2 regions of the Gottfriedia sp. NPDC056225 genome follow, and region 2 is predicted to be linked to the other one. Evidence: predicted binding sites of a transcription regulator. Region 2 holds the regulator's gene; the other holds the start of a gene.
The links. Region 2 encodes Rex, which represses fermentation and respiration genes when NADH is low (regulators of the CRP and FNR family bind a similar motif). Its sites were predicted from a motif close to TTGTGAAATATTTCACAA; they were not measured.

Region 1: adhE (bifunctional acetaldehyde-CoA/alcohol dehydrogenase) is a predicted target of Rex. The motif match lies at 2,768-2,785, and genes of this name have one in related genera.

The regions. Positions count from the first base shown of each region.
Region 1 covers NZ_JBHJTJ010000009.1:42,010-51,124, forward strand. Annotated here, with positions in the region: gene adhE (bifunctional acetaldehyde-CoA/alcohol dehydrogenase) at 21-2,624, opposite strand; gene ACFCYN_RS08620 (YitT family protein) at 3,269-3,877, shown strand; partial or broken gene ACFCYN_RS08625 (histidinol dehydrogenase) at 4,128-4,326, opposite strand; gene ACFCYN_RS08630 (MarR family winged helix-turn-helix transcriptional regulator) at 4,531-4,956, shown strand; gene ACFCYN_RS08635 (polyamine ABC transporter substrate-binding protein) at 5,027-6,073, opposite strand; gene ACFCYN_RS08640 (ABC transporter permease) at 6,101-6,901, opposite strand; gene ACFCYN_RS08645 (ABC transporter permease) at 6,902-7,753, opposite strand; gene ACFCYN_RS08650 (ABC transporter ATP-binding protein) at 7,750-8,724, opposite strand; gene ACFCYN_RS08655 (aldehyde dehydrogenase) at 8,836-9,115, opposite strand, start outside.
Region 2 covers NZ_JBHJTJ010000066.1:1,992-11,106, reverse strand. Annotated here, with positions in the region: gene ACFCYN_RS23050 (hypothetical protein) at 1-218, opposite strand, end outside; gene ACFCYN_RS23045 (ATP-dependent DNA ligase) at 453-1,304, shown strand; gene groL (chaperonin GroEL) at 2,255-3,880, opposite strand; gene groES (co-chaperone GroES) at 3,939-4,223, opposite strand; gene ACFCYN_RS23030 (CPBP family intramembrane glutamic endopeptidase) at 4,497-5,168, shown strand; gene ACFCYN_RS23025 (redox-sensing transcriptional repressor Rex) at 5,211-5,837, opposite strand; gene ACFCYN_RS23020 (ABC-F family ATP-binding cassette domain-containing protein) at 5,999-7,924, shown strand; gene tsaD (tRNA (adenosine(37)-N6)-threonylcarbamoyltransferase complex transferase subunit TsaD) at 8,142-9,115, opposite strand, start outside.

The sequences.
Region 1 (9,115 bases), on a different contig from region 2:
CCCCTACATTTACTAATTATTTAACAGCCTTTAAAAGCATTCATATAAACTTCTTCTAATTCCTTTACTAGAGGTAGTTTTGGATTTGCAGTTGTGCATTGGTCTTCGAAAGCACGATCAGCTAAATATGCTACTTTTTCTTTAAATTCTTTTTCAGATACACCTTGTGATTCGATACTCATATTTATATTTAATTCCTTCGATAACTTAATGACTGCTGAGATTAGACTCTCAACGCCTTGTTCTGTTGTCGTAGCCGGAAGTCCTAAAAAGCGTGCAATTTCTGCATAGCGTTCATCTGCAATAAAATGCTTATATTTAGGGAAAGCAGTAAATTTAGTTGGTTTTTTGGCATTATATCCTATTACGTGTGGCATTAAGATCGCATTTGCTCTGCCATGTGGAATATGGAATTCCGCACCGATTTTATGAGCCAAGCTATGGTTAATTCCTAAAAATGCATTTGCAAATGCCATTCCCGCTATTGCTGATGCATTATGCATTTTTTCACGTGCTTCAGAATCATTTCCATCTTTATAAGCTCTAGGTAAATATTTAAATACTAATTTGATCGCTTGTAAAGCAAGTCCATCTGTATAATCATTCGCTAATACACTTACATAAGCCTCTATAGCATGTGTTAATACATCCATTCCTGTATCTGCAGTAATGCTTTTAGGAACTGTTGACACAAACTGAGGGTCAATAATTGCAACATCTGGTGTTAACTCATAATCCGCTAGAGGATATTTAATATTATTTGCTTTATCTGTAATTACAGCAAAAGGCGTTACTTCTGAGCCAGTACCTGAAGTAGTTGGAATCGCAACAAACTGAGCTTTTCGACCTAATTTTGGATATTTATAAGCTCTTTTTCGAATGTCTAAGAACTTTTGCTTAGGCCCTTCTAAAGTAGTTTCTGGATATTCAAAATACATCCACATCCCCTTAGCAGCATCCATTGCTGAACCGCCACCAAACGCAATGATTGTATCTGGTTCAAATGCCCTCATTCTGTCTGCACCCTTCATTACAGTAACATCTGAAGGATCTGGTTCTACATCTGAAAAGATTTCAATTTGAATATTTTCTTGTCTTTTTTCTAAATAATATTTAATCACATCAACATAACCAAGTTTGACCATTGCTTCGTCAGTTACAATAAATGCTTTTTTGACATTTGGCATTTTTTCTAAATACTGAGTTGAATATTTTTCAAAGTAAATTTTTGGTGGTAGCTTGACCCATTGCATATTCATATTTCTTCTTCCTAATTTTTTTATATTTAATAGATGAACTGTAGTTACGTTTGTTGATACAGAGTTCTTACCGTGCGATCCACATCCTAGTGTCAATGAAGGAATAAATGCATTATATAAATCACCAATTCCACCATGAGCTGAAGGAGCATTTGATATTACACGACATGCTTTCATTCTTAATCCAAATTCTTTTTGAATTTCTTCATTACTACTGTGAATAACTGCAGAATGTCCTAATCCACCAAGCTCTAACATTTCTTCACATCGTTTAAAGCCTTCTTCTTTGTCATTTACTTTTATTATTGCTAAAACTGGACTTAGTTTTTCTCTTGTTAAAGGTTCATTTGCACCTACATTGTCACATTCTACGATTAAAATTTTTGTATCCACCGGAACACTTACTCCAGCTAATTTCGCAATTTCATAAGCTGATTTACCGACAATGTCCCCATTAACAGCACAAGTTGCCTCGTTAATCACTAGCTTTTCTAATTTCTTTTTATCTTCTATTGTTGCAAAATAACAATTATTTGCTTCTAATTCGGCGTTTACCTCATCATAAATTTCTTCATCAACAATTACTGCTTGTTCAGATGCACAAATCATTCCATTATCAAATGTTTTTGAGAGAATTAGATCATTAACTGCACATTTGATTTCAGCAGATTTTTCAATATAGCAAGGTACATTTCCTGGTCCAACACCTAAAGCGGGCTTTCCTGTACTATAGGCTGATTTAACCATACCCGCTCCTCCAGTTGCTAATACAAGAGCTACTCCTACATGATTCATTAAACATTTTGTTGCTTCTATAGAGGGCACTTCAATCCATTGCACACAGTTCTCTGGTGCTCCAGCTTTAACTGCAGCATCACGTACTATTTTTGCTGCTTCTCTACTACAGTTTTGTGCTGAAGGATGGAATGCAAAAATAATTGGATTTCTAGTTTTAATTGCAATTATTGCTTTAAATAATGTTGTTGATGTTGGATTAGTTGTTGGAGTTACACCTGCAATTACACCAACAGGCTCTGCTATTTCAGTTATTCCTGTTTGCTGATCTTCACTTATGATTCCAACCGTTTTATTATCTTTTATTGAATTCCATATATATTCTGTTGCAAAAATATTTTTAATTATTTTATCCTCATAAACTCCACGGCCTGTTTCCTCAACTGCCATTTTTGCTAGTGGCATATGTTGATCCAAACCAGCTAGAACCATCGAATGTACGATTTCATTGATTTGATCTTGATTAAAACTTTCAAATTCCTTTAATGCTTTTTGTCCTTTTACTACTAATTCATTTACCATTTCAGAAGCGCTACTAATTTCATTTACAATTTTTTCTTGAACAGCCATTTGGCTCTCCTCCTCTGATGATGGACAATTATATCCAATTAGGATTTAATACGTCCCATTTATCAATTTAAATTGTGAAATATTTCACATTGTCGTTTACAAATATAATATATATCGTTTTCATTGAAAATGCTATGTCTATTTTGTGAAATATTTCACAATTTCTTGTGTTTTTATTTGGATTTTTCATTTTTTTCGTTTTTTATCCTATCTCTGGATTCATTCTTTGTAGATTTTTGTTAATTCTTTTCTTTTTTCAAATAATTTCGCATATGATAAAATTAAGAGTAAGTTCATTTGAACTTATTTTTCAACTGTTAGATTTTTCTAACAAAACTGGCAAAAAGGACGTGTAACCATGATTGCTCGAAGGAGCATTTGGCAACGTAAAGATTTATCCTACACTTAGCGGTTTTAATTTAGAGAACCAAAAGAACTCTAAAAATAAAACTGAAGGTAGGCGAAACTATGGTTGACAGGCGATTATGTTATTTCTTCAATGATATATAGCTTTGTAGTTAGAAAGACAAAAAACTAACTACGAGCTCTATATGTACGTAGTTAGTTTTATAACTTTACTTTTTAACTACTAACTACGAAAAGAGGAAATAACAATGAGTAACAATCGTTTGGGTGAGACCTTAATGATTTTAATTGGTTCATTTATTTTAGCCACTACACTTTACCATTTTCATTATCAAAACAATCTTGCTGAGGGTGGATTTATTGGCATTGCTTTATTAGTCAAAAATTCGTTTAATATATCCCCTTCAATTACAACATTAATTCTTGATATTCCGATTATCTTATTGGCAGGATTGTATTTAGGTAAAAAATTATTAATTAATACAACACTCGGCGCAATTTCATTTTCAGTGTTTTATTCTATAATAGAAAAAACATCACATTTTACATTTCATTTTGGAAATCATTTATGGATTCCCGCTATATTAGGTGGAATTTTCGCTGGACTTGGATTAGGGCTAATTCTTAGAAGTGGTGGAGCAACTGGTGGAGATGACTTAATAACAATTATAATGAGCAAAAAATCAAAAATTTCAATAGGTAAAGTATATTTTATATTTGATGCTGTGATTCTACTTTGTTCTCTTAGTTATCTTTCATGGAATGAAGTAGGTTATACAATACTCTCAGTCGCTATTTGTGCAAAAGTAACTGAATTAGTATATGAAGGTAAAGTTCAAAATAAATCCGTTGCAATTAAAACGAATGAAAAAAGATTACACGCTTAATGCGTGTAATCTTTTTTTGATTCTGAGTAGTCAACGAGTTCATTTAAAACATTTTCAGCAGCTAAATCATAAAGACAATCTTTAAAAAGGATTGCCAGTCTTCGGTAGTCATTATATTTATCTAATAGTTCGTCCACAGATGAGCCTTCTTCAATGCTTGTCTTATTTACTTCCTCTTGTTTTTTAGCAAACTTAATTGTAAATGTACCTAATTTCTCAAACATTGATCCGTAAAACTCATCGAAGTTTGATACACTTACTAATTCTTCTTCTTCGGCGTCAACTTGTAGACCATCAAATTCTCGTAAGAGTTCGTAAATAATGCTGCTGTACTCATCATTTAAATAAATACTTTTTTCGATCCTGTATCCAATAACTCGATAGAAATGGCCATCGTTCTTTACAAATTGAACAGTATCATTTATTTTAAACTTAAAATACTTAAACATTGTACTTCACCCCTACCAATGTTGTCTTTTATCATACTATTTACAAAACACTATAGAAACTATACAACCAAAACTTGACAAAAATAAAAAATACCAACGTTTAATCAAGTATTCTTGATAATACTTAAGAAAATTGATAAATTATACATACAATAGCCACATTAATATCATCTTTTTATCATAATTTAGGAGGTGGATATTGCCTTGTTAGCTGAAAACGATAAACTTCTGATTGATGATTTAACTAGCTTAATGATTCGAGTTCGAAAAAACTGGCAAAAAACAGATGAGGAAGTTAAAAACCCCTTAACTCCACCAAAATACTTACTATTGTATTTAATATATAAAAATCAAAAACTTTCAGCTTCAGACCTTGGAAAACAAATGGGTCTTTCTTCAGGTTCAATAACAACCGCTGTAAATAAATTGGTAAGTAATCATCTACTTACTCGTAAAAGAGATATCCGAGATCGCAGAGTGACTTGGCTTGAACTCACAGATGAAGGAAAACAAATAATTGAGGACATGTTCAACATTCGACAAGAGCTTTGGCTTACATTATTCGAAAAGCTATCAAAAGATGAAAGAGATCAATTCCATCTATTATTAAACAAATTAACTTCAAACTAAAAAGGCTATCTCAAGTGAGATAACCTTTTTTTGTTTGATATAAGAATAACTTTTTAAAGGAAAGTGAATATTATTTTCCCGTTTTCAATTCAGTCCAATACTTATCATATAATTCTGTCTGTTTTCCAACATCTTTAATCCAACTAGTTGCATCTGTTTCTTGTTTTGTAACATTTATATAAGGATTTTGTTTATATTCTTCAGAATGATAAGGTCCTGATTTACTATTTGGATCTGCATATCCAATTGATTCATAATTTTTTGCACTTACTTTTGGATCATACATATAATTAATAAATTTTTCTGCTAAATCCTTTTGTTTTGCATCTTTCGGGATTGCCAATGTATCTGCCCATCTTGATGAGCCTTCTTTTGGTACAACCCATTTTACATCTTTAAGTTCTTTTTGAATATAAGCAGCATCACCTGACCATACTTGGCCAATCCATGCATCTTCTGTAATAAATTTTTGTTTTACTGTATCTGTGTCAAATGCTAATAAATTAGGTGTTAAAGTTTTTAAATTATTATATGCTGTTTGAAGTTCATCTTTATTTGTGGAACTATTTGAAAAACCATTTTTAATTAATCCCATTCCAAATACTTCTCTATTATCATCTAATAAAGTAACGTGACCCTTGTATTTAGGGTTCCAAAGATCATCCCAGCTATCGATGTTTTCTTTCACATATTTTGGATTATAAGCAATCCCTGTTAGTCCTCCAGTATAAACAACTGAATACTCACCTTTTGGGTCAAACTCTTGATTCGTATATTCTGGAGAAATATTTTTTAAGTTTGGCATTTTATTTTTATCTAACTTAGCTAACATTTTCTGATTAATCATCAGTTTAACCATGTAGTCTGAAGGCTGAATTACATCATAATCTGAACCACCAGCTTTTAATTTTGCATATAGCTCTTCATTACTAGCAAACACTTGATAATTAATTTTAACATCATATTTCTTTTCAAATGATTCCAAAACCTTTTCGTCAAAATTATCTGCCCAGCTATAAATATTTAATTCTTTTTTTCCTGTTGAACAGGCAGATAATAGCAAACTTACTAAACCTAAAGAAACCATTAGTGAAGCAACTTTTTTAAATTTATTCATAATGCCTACTGACTACCTCCTTTAATCTTAAACTATATAAGATTTTTTCTCTGTTTTATTATTGATTCCTTTTGTACGATATACTTCAGAAACAACCATTAGGAATATAATTGTAACGATTAAAATGGTTGAAATTGCATTTATTTCAGGTGTTACACCTTTTTTAACCATTCCATATATATAAATTGGTAGTGTAGTTGAACTTGGTCCTGAAACAAAAAAGCTAATAACAAAATCATCAATACTTAATGTAAAACATAAAAGTGCAGATGCAATGATTCCTGGCATAAGTGCCGGTAATGTAACAAATCTAAATGTTTGCCATGGTGTTGCACCTAGGTCACTTGCAGCATCCTCTAAATCAGAAGACATACCTGAAAGTCTAGCTGCTAAAAGAATAATTACATATGAAATACAAAAAGTGACATGTGCAATAATAATTGTGATACTACCTAATTCGATATGGAAATTTGTAAAAAGGATTAGTAAAGAAAGTCCCATCAAAATATCAGGAACTACGATTGGTAAGTAAACTAGTCCACTAATAAAACTCGAAAATTTATATTTATGCTTATGTAATGCTAAAGCACAAATCGTACCTAAAATTGTAGAAAGGATCGTCGTTACAATTGCGATCGTTAAACTATTCATTAAAGCATCAACAACTTGTGGATTCTTAAATAGATTTAAATACCAGTCAAACGTAAATCCAGACCACTGAGCATTAATCTTTGATTTATTAAACGAAAATAGTATTAAAATCAAAATAGGTAAATATAAACAGATTAATACAATTGTGGAAAATCCAATAAGTATCGGTTTTTTCATTTATTTCTCACCTCTACTTCTTTGAGCACCAATATTTTTAGTCGCTAAATAGTAAAGTCCAATTAAACCAATTGACGTTAAAACTAAGAAAATTGAAAGTGCAGACCCAAATGGCCAGTTTCTTGCTGCTAAGAATTGGTTTTGAATAACATTACCTATTAACGCAACTTTCGAACCACCCATTACATCTGAAACGACAAACATACCAAATGATGCAACAAATACTAAAATACTACCTGCAAAAATTCCATTCATAGTCAATGGAAGTGTAACATATAAAAATGTTTGGAACGGAGTCGCTCCTAAATCATTAGCCGCATCCAATTTACGTTTATCTAACTGTTCAATAGCGACAAAGATTGGTAATACCATAAATGGTAATAATGTATAGACCATTCCCATTATGACAGATGGAGTATTATATAGTAGTTGTAACGGCTCTTTTATAATTCCTAGATGGATTAACAATGTATTAATAATTCCTTTTGAACGAAGGATGACAATTAAAGCATACGATCTAACTAAGAAATTAATCCAGAATGGAATTGTGATTAATAAAAGCAGCATCCTTTGCCATTTTGCATTTACAACAGTAGCTGTATATGCATAAGGATAACCAACAAGTAGTGTAATTATTGTAGTAACTAAAGCAATCCAAAATGTAGTCCATAAAACTTTCAAATAAAGTGGATCAAAAACTTTAATAATGTTTTCTAAAGTAAATGTTTTTTCAATTTCTCCATACAATCCGTTTTTCATAAATGCAAATCCAAATATTAAAAGTAATGGTACTAGGAAAAAGACTAATAACCATATAATCGTAGGTGCAATTATGTATTTACCATTTCTCAATACATAATCACCTCATCTTCCGACTTCCAACTAATTTCAACTTTGTCGTTTCTCGAAAGAGATGTTTGGTCTGGCATTTGATAAACAACAATTGTTTGTTCTTGTTTATGTAAATCAATAAAAACTTTATTTAAAGTTCCAACAAACTCAACATCTTTAATCGTACCTAAGTATTCGGTAAATTCATCAGTAGCAGGCGAAACTTTAATATTTTCGGGTCTAACTGCAATCTCTTTATCGCCTTTTTTAAAGAAATTATTTTCACCTATAAATGTTGCAACAAATTTACTTGCAGGTCTTTGATAAATCTCTTTCGGTGTTCCAATTTGTTCGATTTTTCCATGATTCATTACGACGATGCGATCACTCATACTCATTGCTTCTTCTTGATCATGAGTAACATATATAAAAGTAATTCCTAATTCACGTTGAAGATTTTTAAGTTCTCTTTGTAAATCTTTACGTAATTTAAAATCTAGTGCACCTAGTGGTTCATCCAATAATAATACTTTTGGATTGTTCACTATTGCACGAGCAATTGCAACCCTTTGCTGCTGACCACCAGAAAGTTGGCTAGGCTTACGATTTCTAAAATCGGTTAATTGAGTTAGTTTCATTGCTTCATTAGCTCGAACTTTTTGTTCCTCTAACGAAACACCTTTCATTTTTAAGCCAAATTGAATATTGCGTTCAACGTTCATATGTGGAAATAATGCATAGTGTTGGAACACTAAATTCATATCTCTTTTATATGGAGGCAAATTATTAATTGTTTCACCGTTTAACTTGATCAAACCTGATGTTGGTTCTTCAAAACCAGCAATCATTCTTAAAAGTGTAGTTTTCCCACAACCACTAGGACCTAAGATTGTTAAAAACTCTCCCGAATAAATTTCTAATGAAAGTGGGGATATAACACTATTTTCACTAAAACTTTTCTCGACTTGTTCAATTTCAATTATATTTTTCATTTTCGCGTCCCATCTATATTAATATTTTATTATTATGTAAAAAAGAATAAATTATTTTCAACATATAAAAAGCCCCTTTTGTCAAGGAGCTTAGAAACTAATCATTAACCTTTATTTTAACAATTTACGTATGAACCGTAAAGCGTTTTTTGTTGTATGATATCTAATTTTCAAGTCAATTTTTGTAGTTTGCAGTAGAACACTTTTATCATGAGTAAAAGCAGAAAAACTGTATTCACCGTGGTAATTCCCGGTTCCACTTTCTCCAACTCCTCCAAAAGGTAAATTTGGATTTGCCATATGATAAAGTGTATCGTTTACACATCCACCGCCAAATGGTACTTTTTCAATTACTTTTTTCGCTAAATCCTTATCTTCTGTAAATACATAT
Region 2 (9,115 bases):
TCATCAAATTTTTCTCTTTTTCTTATAATTCGTTCTAGCTTTAAATTATTAACGATTATTTCACCTTTTTCATTCGTTCCAACTTGGTGATCAAAATAACCATGAAATACTTTTTGTAGTTCTTCTAACTGATTTTCAATATCCTTTTTCTTTTGACTTAAATCATAATACTCATTCAACATTGGTTCTGTTATTTTGAAATTATTTTTCCTCCCCATTTCATAACACCACTTTTCAAAAGAAGATATTTTATCTTATTGTGAAAATAGACGAGTTATGACTTGAAATACATTTGATTTAAAAGTAAATTAACAATTATAAGTCTAAAAATAACCCGACTAAATGGCTATATAGTGAATGAAATACGTATGTTATTTTATATATATCAAACTCTAAAAAGAAAGGAATCTTGATTATGTTGAAAAGCAACAATCATGATAGCGAACAGATAAATGTTTATTGAACCGATGCTATTACAAAATGCTGATAAACCATTTGACTCAGATAATCATTATTTTGAATTGAAATCAAATGGTGTTCGAGTAATGCTTGAAAGACAGGATGGAAAGAATAAACTTTTTAATCGAAATGGTACCGAGATCACAGAAAGAATTCCTGAACTCGAAAATATCGACTTAGATGATTGTTACTTAGACGGTGTATTAGTTTGTTATTGCGACGGAAAGGAAGATTTCGAAGCGGTAACCAATCGAGTAAGCTTTATTCAAGAGAATAAAATATTGCAAGGAAGTAAGCAATTTCCATTAACATATATTGCTTTTGATATTTTACGTCATAAAAATAAAAATTTAATAAAAGAACCATTATCCTATCGAAAGAATATCCTTTCAAAAACCCTAGTTGATCAGGATTCGATTAAAAAGAGTTTTTATATTGAATCTGAAGGAACAATGTTTTTTGAACAAATTAAAACACTTGGACTAGAAGGTATTGTAGCTAAATCTAAGGACTCTACTTATATACCAGCACACCGATCTCTAAGTTGGCTAAAAATTATTAACTGGCGATATGGTAATTACTATATAACAGGATATAAAAAACAAGGAATGGGATTATTAATCTCTGAAGCCATAAATGGTGAATTTGTAAACGTGGGTCTAGTAGAATTCGGAATGAATACTGGTCAGAAAACGGCCTTCTTTAGTATAACTAAGCATATAAAAACTGGAGAAGATAAAAATTATATTTATGTAGAACCTTTTGTTCGATGCGTGATAAAAAGTAGAGGGCAATTAAATAACGGAGAATTAATTGAACCTATTTTCCATGACTTTATTGTTTAAAACAAATCAAAATAAATACCTAGTGATCCCCTTTAAAGTAGAAAGTATTAGTCACTTTTACAACTTAAAGGGGCTTTTTTATATCAGTCTATTTAAATAAAAGCCAAAGTATAAATATCCAAAATGGTATAGAAAATAAAAGACCAAAAAGGCAACCTCTAAATAAACCAATATTCATCTAAATCATCCTTAAAATTATTTAATAGAGTGTACTCTATCAACAATATATTTCTACTTGTATTAAGTTTAAATATACATATTTGTACAATATTTAGTCAATAATACCTTAGTTTTATTTACATTACCTTTTTTTCCTAATTTATTAGGATTATTTCCGCCCATGTACGCCTAAAATTAAGACCATAGCATTATCTAAAAATAAAAAACCTTTTAAGTACCAGGTTTTTTACTTTATTTTAGTATGTCATCTATATAGTTAACCACGAAGTGTAGTCTATTATTAATTACATTTACCAAAGGAGAGAGTATGACGATGTTACTTTAAATATTAAATACCGCCTTTAAGAGTGATTCTGATTACCGCCATAATAATTGCTCCTATTATTAAACGTATAGTCCAACTAGTGTTACTTTCAATTCTCTCAATTTTTTGTTCAACTTTTCTAAATTGTACTTTCTGCAACGGCTAAACGTTCCTTGATATCTGCAATTTTTTCCTGTAATTCCTTAATTTCGTCTATCTTATCCCCTCATTTCTATTAGCTTGTCCTCTACTTAATATATTCTGAATTTACTATATTGGTTAATGGAAAATAGTAGGAAGGTAATATAAATTAAAAGTATTTTTATCATTGAGGTTCAATATGGTATAAAGTAAGCTTTAAACTTTATTATCTTTTTTTTCTTTCAAATTAAAAAACCACTTCCATTTAGGAAGTGGTTATTTTAATTGATATTGTAACAGCATCACAAAAATGTGAGGCGACTTATTACATCATGCCGCCCATGCCGCCCATACCCATGTCAGGCATTGCTGGAGCATTTTTCTCAGGGATGTCAGCTACTACTGCTTCAGTTGTTAAGAACATAGCTGAAACAGATGCTGCGTTTTGAAGTGCAGAACGTGTAACTTTAGTTGGGTCAACGATTCCTTCTTCAATCATGTTTACCCATTGTCCGTTAGCAGCATTGAAACCAACGCCAACTTCCGCACCTTTTAATTTTTCAATGATTACTGATCCTTCTAGACCAGCGTTTGTAGCGATTTGACGAACTGGAGATTCAAGTGCACGTAATACGATGTTGATACCAGTCGCAATGTCACCTTCTGCTTCAATTGCAGCTACTTTATTGTATACGCTCATTAATGCAGTACCACCACCAGCTACAATACCTTCTTCAACTGCAGCACGTGTAGAGTTTAATGCATCTTCAATACGTAATTTGCGTTCTTTTAATTCAGTTTCAGTTGCAGCACCAACTTTGATTACTGCTACACCGCCAGCTAATTTAGCTAAACGCTCTTGTAATTTTTCGCGATCGAATTCAGAAGTAGTTTCTTCTAATTGAGCACGGATTACACCGATACGTTGTTGGATCGATGCTGTTTCACCAGCACCTTCAACGATTGTAGTGTTTTCTTTTGTTACTACAACTTTTGAAGCGCGACCTAATTGAGTGATGTTAGTTGTTTTAAGATCTAATCCTAATTCTTCTGTAATCACTTCACCGCCAGTTAAGATTGCGATGTCTTCTAACATTGCTTTACGACGGTCACCAAAGCCAGGAGCTTTAACAGTAACTGCGTTGAATGTACCACGTAATTTGTTTACGATGATTGTTGCTTGTGCTTCACCTTCAACATCTTCAGCAATGATTAATAGTGGCTTACCTTGTTGAACAACTTGTTCAAGTACCGGTAAGATTTCTTGAATATTTGTTACTTTTTTATCTGTAATTAAGATATATGGGTTTTCTAATTCAGCAACCATTTTCTCTGAATTTGTAACCATGTATGGTGAAGAGTATCCGCGGTCAAATTGCATACCTTCTACTACTTCTAATTCAGTTGTGAAGCCTTTAGATTCTTCAAGTGTAATAACACCGTCGTTACCAACGCGCTCCATTGCTTCAGCGATTAATTGTCCAACTTCTGGATCTGCTGAAGAAATTGCAGCAACTTGAGCGATTGACTCTTTACCTTCAATTGGTTTAGAGATTGTTTTTAATTCTTCAATTGCTACAGCAACTGCTTTTTCGATACCTTTACGGATACCCATTGGGTTTGCACCAGCAGTTACGTTTTTAAGACCTTCACGAATCATAGCTTGCGCTAAAACTGTCGCAGTAGTTGTACCGTCCCCAGCAATCTCGTTCGTTTTGCTAGCAACTTCTGCAACTAATTTTGCACCCATGTTTTCGAATGCATCTTCTAATTCGATTTCTTTTGCGATAGTAACACCATCATTTGTAATTAATGGAGAACCGAATTTTTTCTCAAGAACTACGTTACGTCCTTTTGGTCCTAATGTTACTTTTACAGCATCAGCTAAAGCGTCTACACCACGTAACATTGCGCGACGAGCTTCTTCACCAAATCTAATGTCCTTAGCCATTGAAATGACCTCCTTATAATTTAAAAAATTTATTTTTTAATTTAAGTATTTTATTTTATTAACCTATGATTGCAAGAATATCGTTTTCACGAAGTACTAGGTATTCAGTACCACCGTACTTAACTTCTGTACCTGAGTATTTAGAGAAGATAATGCGGTCACCTACAGATACTTCTAAAGCAATGCGCTCACCATTTTCAAGTACACGTCCAGTACCTACTGCAACAACTTTGCCTTCTTGTGGCTTTTCTTGTGCACTACCTGGTAACACGATACCGCTAGCAGTTTTTTCTTCAGACTCAACAAGCTCAATTACAACACGATCACCTAATGGCTTTAACATGTGTAATACCTCCTCAATAATCAAATCATTATTTTTTAGCACTCATTAATATTGAGTGCTAACACAATTAATAGTTTAAATAATATTAAAAAATTTTGCAAGTCTGAAGCAGGCACTTTTCTTGTCGAAATATATTAAGTTTTATCTTTACAATTAAATGTAAAATAAAAAACGAAAATTTCTTTTAAGAAACTAAAGAAACGAGTAAAATAATGTACATGTTGTTATCAACCTTTGGGTTATGAAAAATATCAACACAAAGGAGCTATCTTATTGAAAACTAGAGATTTATTGATTATCTTAACTTATGCTGTTATTCAATATTCGGCGGCATTTGGGGTTCCCTATTTATTAAATAGTAATTTATACGCTGGAGTGGAAAAGAAAACGGCTTCTCTTGAAGCGGTGGCCTTATGGAGTTGTATTAGCTTCATAACTGGTTTAATTATTATACTGATTTTATTACATAAGCCCATTTTTGAAGGAATGAAGAATTTTAAGCATAACTATCGTACAATATTAAATTGGGTAATTTTAGGTTACTTCATTACGATGGCAACTCAAATTGTGTGTAATATCATTTTAATTTATGTATTCAATTTACATACAGGCTCCGAAAATACTCAAAATATCTTAAATATCGCTAAACTGAATCCTGCATTTATTATTATACCAAGTCTAGTAGCACCGATATTAGAAGAGATAATTTTCCGCCGAATCATTTTCAAAAGACTTTATAATCGCTTACCATTTATTATTTCTGCTGGGATTAGTTCAGCAATATTTTCGTTTATGCATGGCGACTTACCATTCTTTTTATCTTACTTCCTAATTGGTTTCGTATTTTGTTATTTATACAAACGTACAAATTCAATTATCGTTCCAATTTTAACACACATGTTAATGAACACATTTGTAGTTTTTCAGCAGTTAAATTTACATTAAAGAAACCCCCAATAATTTGGGGGTTTTTAAATTAATCTAAATTTATTGTTGTAAAAAATATGCCAATGTTTGTAGTTCAACCGCTAGGTCTATATGATGAATACGAATATGTTCTGGTACACTAATTCGAGCAGGAGTAAAATTTAAGATTCCTCTTATATTTTTTCCATTTAATCGATCTGCAATTGATTGAGCTACAGGTGCAGGTACAGTTAAAATAACGATTTGAATATCATCATTCATTACGTCTTCTAAATTATCTAAATTATAAACAGGTACTCCACCAATTTCAGTTCCAATCTTATTTGGATCAATATCAAATGCCATTTCAATTTTAGTATTATTATTTTTTATAAAATTATAGTGTAAGAATGCAGTTCCTAAATTACCTACACCAATTAATGCAACTTTCATCACTTCATGTTGGTTAAGCGCTTTCGAGAAAAAAGTTAATAAGTAATTTACGTTATATCCATATCCTTTTTTTCCAAGTGCTCCAAAATAAGAAAAATCTCTTCTAATCGTAGCGGAATCTACCTTTACTGCTTCACTTAACTCTGCTGAAGAAACTCTTTGTTTACCTGATAAAGACAAATTCTTTATAAAACGGTAATATAAAGGTAGACGTTTAGCAGTAGCTTGTGGAATTTTAATTTGTTCCGAGTCCATTTTTTAATCCCCCACTTACTGTAATTCTTTTTACTATGGTGTGTAATTTAGCTTTACTTTAGTTATAAAGTACTTGTTCTAATGTAAAATATACACTATATTTAAGAATTTTGACAGTCTACAGTTACTCAGATAAAAAATTTTGCAATGAGGTGTTATCCATGATTCTTTTACAAGTAAATAATGTCTCAAAGTATTTTGGTAGTGACATTATTCTTTCAAATATAAAATTAGAAGTTCAAACGAATGATCGAGTTGCGATTGTTGGTCGTAATGGTGCTGGAAAATCTACATTACTCAAAATAATTGCTGGTGAATTGTCTTACGACGGAGGCGAGATAAATAAGCCTAAGGACGTTACTGTAGGCTACCTAGCCCAAAATACTGGATTACAAAGTGATCAAACGATATGGGAAGAATATTATTCTGTTTTTAATCATTTAGTTGAGATGCAGGAAAATATGAGAAAATTAGAAGTAAAAATGACTCAAGAAGAAGTCTATTCTAATCAGTCTGTTTATGACAAGATTATGAATGAATATGATCATCTTCAATATACATTCAAAGAAAACGGCGGTTATCAGTTTGAAGCAGATATTCGTTCAATTATTAGTGGCTTAGGTTTCAGTAATGAAGATTACGAAACAAAAATTTCTTCGTTAAGCGGTGGGCAAAAGACAAGACTTGCTTTAGGTAAATTATTATTAACAAAGCCTGATTTATTAATACTGGATGAGCCTACAAATCACTTGGATATTGATACACTTAGTTGGTTAGAGCGTTATTTACAATCTTATCCTGGTGCGGTATTAATTGTATCACACGATCGATATTTCCTTGATCAAGTTGTAAATATTGTTTATGAAATATCTAATCGTAGGCATCAACGTTTTGTTGGTAACTATAGTAAATATCTTGATTTAAAAGCTGCTCAATATGAACAAGAGCTTAAGCAGTTCGAAAAACAACAAGAAGAAATCTCTAAGCTTGAAGATTTTGTACAACGTAATATTGCACGTGCCTCAACTACAAAAAGAGCACAAAGTCGTAGAAAACAACTTGACAGAATGGTTCGATTAGACAAGCCACTTGGAGAAGATTCTTCAGCTAATTTTTCATTTGCAATTGAAAAACAAAGTGGAAATGACGTCCTTTCTGTACAAGATTTATTTATTGGATATAACCGCATCCCTACAATTGATCACACAATGAAGTTTGTATTGAACCGAGGAGATAGTGTTGCATTAGTCGGGCCAAATGGTGTTGGAAAGTCGACATTACTTAAGACGATTATTGGTGATTTAAATAAATTACAAGGAACAATTGATTTTGGTGCAAATGTTTCGGTCGGTTACTATGACCAGGAGCAAGCTAAGCTTACATCTAATAAAAGAGTATTAGATGAACTTTGGGATGATTATCCATTAAAGCCTGAACAAGAAATTCGAACAATATTAGGGAATTTTTTATTTTCTGGCGATGATGTGACTAAAATCGTTACCTCTTTAAGCGGTGGAGAAAAAGCAAGATTAGCATTAGCAAAACTTATGATGAAAAAAGCTAATTTTCTAATTCTTGATGAGCCTACCAACCATTTGGATTTAGATAGTAAAGAAGTTTTAGAAAATGCTTTATTAGATTATCCTGGGACTATTTTGTTTGTATCACATGATCGTTATTTTATGAACAGATTATCCACAAAAACTTTCGAACTAGCAAAAGAAGGATTATCAATTTATCTAGGTGATTATGACTATTACCAATTTAAGAAAAACGAAGCATATGAGAAAGAACAAGCTGAAAAAGAAGTTATGTTAACACAAGTTAAACAATCATCTCAACCAGTTTCCGATTATCAACAAGACAAAGAATTAAAGAAAAAACTTCGTCAAACTCAGCGTCGTATTGAGGAGATTGAAAGCAATATCTCGCAATTTGAGCTTGATATAGAAACAATCGAACTAGAACTATGCAAACCAGAAGTTTACGGTGACTTTCAATTAGTACAGGAATTAACAAGTAAGAAAAATGATTTAGAAGCTAAGTTAATAGACCTAATGGAAGAATGGGAAAACTTACAAGAGTAATGATTAAACGGATATGCTGATCGCTATCCGTTTTTTCTTATCTACATTTTTATCCACATATCATTTGCTACAATTTAGCTTTTACACAGGTTTATACACATTATCCACAGAAAACCAGCAATGTTATACACATTTTTGTGCACATAGTTTAATAAGTTTTTAACAAAGAAAAAGTACTTATCCACATTTTATTAAAAAAATTGTGAATAAGTACTTTTTACATATTCTCTAAATCTAAGCCAGGGTTCCCGTTTAGTGCCAAATTACCTAGTTTCCCTTGCTTTAATCTGATAAAAGCAGCTGCGCCGATCATCGCTGCATTATCCGTACAAAGTGATAATGGTGGTATAATTAATTCTATATCATTTAAGTCATTCATCTCATTTTGTAATGAAGCTCTTAATCCTTTATTAGCTGCTACTCCACCTGCTAATAAAACTTGTTTTACATCATATTCTTTTGCAGCTTTAATCGTTTTTGAAACAATTACTTCAATTACACTTGCTTGGAAGCTGGCCGCTACATCAGCTGGCGATACTTCCTCACCTCTTTGTTCAGCATTGTGCATATAATTAATAACTGCTGACTTTAAACCACTAAAGCTAAAATCATAACTACCTTCTTCTAACCAAGCTCTAGGAAATGGAATATTTGCAGTTCCTTCTTGTGCTAGACGGTCGATATGTGGACCACCTGGATAAGGCAATTTAAGCGTTCTAGCAACCTTATCATAGGCCTCTCCTGCCGCATCGTCTCGTGTTTCTCCTATTACTTCAAAAACGCCATCTTCCTTCATATAAACAAGCTCTGTATGCCCACCAGAAACTACTAAAGCTAATAGTGGATATAGTAAAGGCTGTACTAATTGATTGGCATATATATGACCTGCAATGTGGTGAACACCTATTAGAGGTAATCCATGAGCAAAGGCAATTGCTTTTGCAGCATTTACTCCAATTAGTAATGCACCTACTAGTCCTGGACCTTCTGTAACTGCAATGGCAGCTAAATCCTCATAGTTAATCTGTGCTTGCTCCATTGCTTCTTCAATTACCACAGTTATTTGCTCAACATGTAAACGTGAAGCAACTTCAGGTACTACTCCACCAAAACGTTTGTGTATATCGATCTGTGTTGCTACTACATTACTTAGAATTTCATTTCCATTTTTAATAATAGCTGCTGAGGTTT